Leucothrix mucor DSM 2157: one gene and its partner. The protein of the gene in region 2 interacts with the protein of the main gene of each other region in a pairwise test. Links are inferred from orthologs where the notes say so. Each region holds a gene or a part of one and is shown on either strand. Other genes may lie near its edges.

What was found.
Region 1: the proteins of LEUMU_RS0117160 (region 2) and recJ interact in binary tests that used the Escherichia coli proteins (3 or more experiments, as listed by UniProt). The link is inferred for Leucothrix mucor DSM 2157 from one-to-one orthologs.

Annotation. Positions count from the first base shown.
Region 1 is NZ_ATTE01000001.1:2,342,622-2,345,868, forward strand. The notes cover bases 1-2,920. They hold recJ (single-stranded-DNA-specific exonuclease RecJ), read right to left. Parts: upstream 2,366-2,920; coding sequence 635-2,365; downstream 1-634. Other genes in these bases: bamB (outer membrane protein assembly factor BamB), read left to right, coding at 1-624; LEUMU_RS27985 (DUF7079 family protein), read right to left, coding at 2,405-2,818. In the rest of the region: LEUMU_RS27990 (formylglycine-generating enzyme family protein), read right to left, coding at 2,964-3,247. UniProt on the Escherichia coli protein: Single-stranded-DNA-specific exonuclease.
Region 2 is NZ_ATTE01000001.1:3,742,137-3,745,357, forward strand. Bases 126-3,019 are described here. They hold LEUMU_RS0117160 (DNA topoisomerase III), read right to left. Parts: upstream 2,635-3,019; coding sequence 616-2,634; downstream 126-615. Other genes in these bases: LEUMU_RS0117155 (hypothetical protein), read right to left, coding at 126-432; LEUMU_RS0117165 (Mpo1 family 2-hydroxy fatty acid dioxygenase), read left to right, coding at 2,753-3,019. Outside these bases: more of LEUMU_RS0117155, read right to left, coding at 1-125; more of LEUMU_RS0117165, read left to right, coding at 3,020-3,181.

The DNA of each region.
Region 1 (3,247 bases), 1.4 Mb from region 2 along the record:
ACTCCACAGCTTTCAAGCTATGGCGCCAGCGTGCCTATTATTGTTGATAACGGCGTCATTGCTGGTTTCGACAATGGTAAAATTGCAGCTTACTTGCTGAAAACAGGTAAACCAATCTGGGAAGTCACCATTGCAACGCCTCAAGGTGGATCAGAACTTGATCAAATCGTTGATGTGGATGGACGCTTAAAGCCTCTGGGTAATGCCCTATTCACCAGCAGCGTGAATGGTCGCATCCTCGGCGCTAATATGCTAAACGGAAACGTAGTGTGGAGTGATGTTTTATCTTCCTACACCGGTGCAGACGCTGATCCTAAAGGTGTTTACAGCACGGATTCCACAGGCAGAGTTTGGAAGTATGGCCCGTTAAATGGTCAGAAGGCTTGGGATAATAGCGACCTTGAAAATCGCCAACCAACAGCGCCAACGGTTGTCGCTGGCGGAAGTCGCATTGTAGTGGGTGATCGTCAAGGTAACCTACACTGGCTCGACACCAGCAATGGACAAATTGTTAGCCGCACCACAGGTGACCCAGCAGGTTACCAAGTACCGGTCGCAGTCAGTGGCAATACCATTTATGCCTTTGGCCGCAGCGGTATGCTGACAGCCATTAGCAACCAGTAATACCCATCGTTTACAGCAGTCGCTGCACCATTAATTGCAGCGACCGCTTGCCGTTATACTCATTCACCGACAATTGATACAGCAGATGTGCTTGCTCGCCCTGCTTCGGCCATTGCGTCGGATCAACATTAAATACAATTCCCGACAACAGCTCTGAGCTGCCTTTCGCGCGCAATGTAAGCTTTAGATGAATTTGTTTTAACTCCCGCCGCTCGACAATCTCAAACACATCATCAAACACCGGTGCCGGAAACGCCTGCCCCCATGGAATTCGATGAGATAACTCCTCAGCAACGTCCAATGAATAGTCATCAGCCGCCAGACTGCCATCACTCAGAATTTGCTCCTGAAAGACTGCCGCATCCGTTTGCTCAGCAACCACCGCTTCTACCGCTAACCGAAAAGGCTCAAAATCGCCTGTTTTCAAAGTGAGGCCAGCAGCCATGGCATGCCCCCCAAACTTTTCAACCAAGCCCGGATGCGAACTCGCCACCCGGTCAATCACATCGCGCATGTGTATGCCAGTAATCGAGCGACCAGAGCCTTTGATTTCACCATCCGTACCCGGTGCAAATATCAAACAAGGACGATAATAACGCTCCCGAATCCGCGCCGCTAAAATCCCAACAATGCCCTGATGCCATTCTTCGTGATACATGCAAATAATGGGTGGCAGCGTATCCTGATCCAGATTCAGCGAATCCAGCTGCTGCATAGCATCCTGTTTCATATCGGATTCTAATTCACGACGCGTGCGATTCATTTCATCCAGCTCAGCGGCCAGCGTCAACGCCGTGGCTTGCGAATCTGTTAGCAGGCACTCTATGCCAAGCGACATATCATCCAAACGCCCTGCAGCATTTAAGCGCGGACCACAAACAAAGCCGAGGTCTTGGCTACAGACTTGCTGATAATTCCGCTTGCCAAGCTGCAACAAGGCTAAAATACCTGCACTACACTTACCACTTCGGATACGACGTAAGCCCTGCTCAACTAAAATTCGATTATTAGTATCCAAAGGTACTACATCAGCGACCGTACCCAATGCCACCAAATCCAACCATTGAACCAGATTAGGCGGGGCCAGTTTATGCTCTGCAAAATAATTTTTAGTCGCCAGCGTTTGTTTCAATGCCAGCATTAGGTAAAAGATCACCCCAACTCCAGCAAGATTCTTTGACGCAAATTCATCACCCGGCTGATTAGGGTTTACGATGGCAGCGGCCGCAGGTAAGGCTCGACCCGGTAAATGATGATCAGTAATAATCACATCAATTCCAAGCTCACGAGCATAGGCAACACCCTCGATACTAGAGATACCATTATCAACGGTAATAATTAATTCAGGCTGGAAAGGCGCAGCTACATCAATAATCTCAGGAGTGAGACCGTAGCCATACTCAAAGCGATTGGGGACAATGTAATTGACCGACTGAAAGCCGAGACTAGTCAAAGCGCGCATGGCTAAGGCCGTGGCGGTTGCACCATCAGCATCAAAATCACCCACAATCAAAATACGCTTCTGGGCGATTAAGGCGTCATACAAACGCTGTGTAGCTTGATCAACTCCCATGAGCGATCCAACCGGCTGTAGGTGTTTGAGTTCACTGGAAAGCTGTATCGGGTCGGTAATTCCACGACTGGCAACCACCCGTTGCAGCAGGCTTGAAACGCCCGGCAGTGAGGGCAAAGTCTCAGGAATCGCGCGGCGCAGTAGTGCTACCGACGTTATATCAGCCATTGTATTACTCATTATCATCCCCTTAAATCTGGGGACAGACTATAACGCAATCCGGTTTTGTTTGCGTTGTATCTCCTGATATTTCAATACCAGTGTTGGCCAGTATGGCTCATGAGTGTAGAGGTTAAAGGCACGGCGTATGGGGTCGAATAAGGCATCTTGCCAGCGCTTAGGTTTATACATTTCTGCAATGATTTGTTGCGCTAGCCAATGCTCATCAAAACCTGACCAAGCACCAACTGGCATTAGCAGGTTTTTGTATACGACGGGGGCGACTTCTGCATCACAAATGGCGCGTAACTCGTTTAAAGAGTAGCCGCTATCAACCATGACCGCAGCAATGTGGATCAGGTCACTTTCCTGAAGCTCCGTATCGAGCCAAAGGTCTGCGAGGGCGCTCCAAACGGGCGTCCGACGTTCTATTTCATCTTCGGTCAATCGCTTAGCAGGCATGAGATTTACCTATTGATTACCAGAAATACCATTCCCTATTATTTCACAATTACTAATAACTATACAAATTAACGTTTTTCCGCACCGACAAAAACCAACTGATGTGACTGAATTTATTAATGAATTTCCTCTTGGGTTGCGGTAGTTATTGCTTCTTCTGCCAATCCCGCGCTACCCGAAATCCATAGAGATTACTCCGATCATGCTGCGAGCCCGGACTACGAATTGCCGAGCGCATACCCGCCCCATTCATATCCCAGGAACCACCACGACGCACTCTCACACTGGGGTTTTCACAGCCCGCCTCCCACGCTTTCCCATCTATTGGGGCATTGTGATAAGTTGTATGCCAGCAGTCCTCAACCCACTCCCACAAATTGCCAGACGTATCTTGCACATAATATTTATTTGCTGGAAATTGCCCAACCG
Region 2 (3,221 bases):
GAATAACGGCAAGGTAACGCGATAAGCTGTTAAGTCGCTGCGATAGGCAAAAAGCACGCCCAAGCCTATCAACCCGAACACGCCTATGACGAGGTCATCAATTCGGTCAGTAAGACCCGTTTCTTCCAAACCAAAGACGTGATGAGTCAGTAAATCAATATTTTCATGGATCTTGAATACTTCATCTATCGCCAAGAATAGAAAACCGAGCGCAATAAGTTTCCAGATTGCAGTAGGCTTATTCCAACGGGAATGCTTGTTAATTTGAAATACGATACCGGATATTGTTAACAGTTGAAGACAAGAGAATATAGTAATGAATCCACTTTCGTTGAAGTGGTTCACTCCCGTTTTGTTGTATATAGTAATCGCAGTAGCAACTGCTAGTGTGTTGCAAGCTAGAACCAATAAAAAAACTAATTTTGTAGACATAAGTTGAGTACCTAATCATCTGGTGAGTCGACTAGCGCTGGGGATGTTTATCAGAGAGGGGAGGTACTACGAGCAATATACTTAATCGTTGAAACAGATCCCACAGCCGGACCATGACATATAATCAAACCCGATTTTAACCATAGTATGATGGGTTCACGCGCCATAACCAACAGCCGTTTATCAGGAGGCGCGCTTGCCTCGTTTAGCGGCGGGCTTCTTTTTAGCCCATTGCTTCGGTGGCTTGCCTAAACCTTTCAACCCGCGAAACTCCACCGCACTCACCTCATCAATCAACTGCCCCAACCCTTGCGTCATCGGCGTCATAAAGTGCTGATAATTAATCTCACGCTGGCTAATCGCTTCCAGCTGCGATTCCCAATGCGCGGTCATATCTGGATAACCCATCACCGATGGCAAGCTGGTAATCAGCTGCTTCCCAATATCCGTCGCCCGAATTTCCTTCCCCTTGCGGGCTAAATACTCTCGCTTAAACAGCAATTCAATAATGCCTGCGCGGGTCGCTTCAGTACCCAAGCCATCCGTTTCGCGCAGTACTTTTTTGATACTCGGATCACTCACATAACGGGCAATTCCAGTCATCGCCCCTAGTAAAGTCGCATCATTAAAATGTTTGGGTGGCGTGGTTTGCTTCTCGACCAAATTCGCATCGGCGCAGAGTACCGGCTGCCCCTTTTTCACACTCGGCAGTTTTACGCTGGAGAAGCCGCCATTATTCTCAGATTCTTGATTGCCCGCTTCGGAAGCACCTGACTCGCCGCTGGCAGAATTGGCACCATTGCCTTGCGACTTGGCCGCAGCATTGCCTGAGGATTTAGCCGCCGGAAATAGCGCCTTCCAACCTTGCTTCAACACATCCTTTTGCTTAGCGATAAACAAGCCACCGGCTACTTCGCTATCAATTTGCTTGTCGGCATATTCAAACGGCGGGTAAAACTGAATCAAATATTGGCGTGCGACCAGCTCATACACATTGGCCTCGCCAGCGGATAAACGACTGCCATCCATTGAACGCAGCGTTGGGATAATGGCATGGTGGGCGCTCACTTTGCTGTCATTCCACGCCTTACTTTTTAAACTCAGATCAGCCTGTGAAACTGCTTTACTCAGATTGCTGCAGGTATTGGCAATGGCCGAGGTCACGCCACCGGCATCAGCATAATGCTCCATCGGCAGATAGCGGCAATCCGAACGCGGATAGGTGATCAAGTTGTGCCGCTCATACAGTTGCTGACAAATATCCAACACTTGCTGCGCGCTTAAGCCAAAGCGTTTTGCGGCATCGATTTGCAATGAGGAGAGGTTATACGGCAGCGGTGGTTGCTGTTTTTTCTTGCTTTGCTGCACATTGGTCACGGTGCCGTTTTGATTAACGACTTTGGCCACCACGGTCTCTGCCAGCTTTTTGGAGAGCACGCGACCTTCGTCATCCATATAATCTTCGCAGGCAGCACTCGGCTTCCATTTAGCTCGAAACTGCTCACCTTTTTCGGTCTGCAAGATGGCAAACACTTCATAGAATGGCTTACTGACAAAGTCCTCAATTTCCAAATCCCGATGCACCACCAAACCCAGCAGCGGCGTTTGCACCCGCCCAACCGAGAGCACACCATTAAAGCCGGACTTCTGCCCTTTTAAGGTACACAAACGCGTGAGATTAATGCCGTATAACCAATCGGCACGCGCACGCGCTAAGGCAGAGGTTGCCAACGGCACAAACTCGCTATTGTTACGTAGATTGTTCAGGGATTTTTTCACCGCATTGGCATTCAAATCGCTAATCAAACAGCGCTTGGCACCCAGAATTTTAGCTTTCGACACGCCACAATGATTGATTACCTCATCAATCAGAATTTGCCCTTCCCGGTCCGGATCGCCAACATTCACCAACACATCAGCTTCTTTGATCAGCTTTTTCAGCACGGTGAATTGCTTGCGGGTATTGGACTTTACTTCCAGCTTCCACTGCTCCGGCACAATTGGCAGGTGCGCAATCGACCACTTCTTGAATTCCGGATTATAAGCCTCGGGCTGAGCCTGCTCTAATAAATGCCCGATGCACCAGCTGACCACATCGCCATTGCCGACTTTAATAAAGCCATCTCCTTTCTGATGCGGTTTCGGTAGCCCCTGAGCAACAGCACGCCCAAGGCTTGGCTTTTCTGCGATGTATAGAATCATTTTTTATTTGAATGGATAAATCGGATAGCACAGTACAGCGCAAAGCTCTCCAATGGTCAATAAGTTGCTAAATTATTAGAGATGCGGATAATCGAATAATTACCGAGAAGGAGATCTCATGAAAACATTTGACCAGTGGATGGCCGCTTATGCGGTTTCACACCAAAACCCGAAAAACAAACAAATTCACACCATCTGTGTGCCGATCATATTCTTTGCCGTGGTTGCACTGCTGTGGAAAGTGTCCTTTTTTCTATTCATCATTCTTGCCGCTGCCACGATTGGCTTTTATTTCACCATGGGTAAAAAGATCGCGATTTTAGGCGCAGCGATGATTGGCGCAAGCCTTGTGTTGCAACTGGCGATCGGCTTTGGCTTTTTTATGTTGGTGCTGATTTTTGTTGCCGCGTGGGCGGGGCAGTTCTATGGGCATCAGATTGAGGGGAAGAAACCCAGCTTTCTGCAAGACTTGTCGTTTCTGCTGATTGGGCCGCTGTGGGTGGCTTATCCATTGCTGCAAAAAGCGGGCTTTTCACCAAACGATTAAATCATTTAAAGCGCTTAGCTGACCGCTTTTAGCTTCGCCG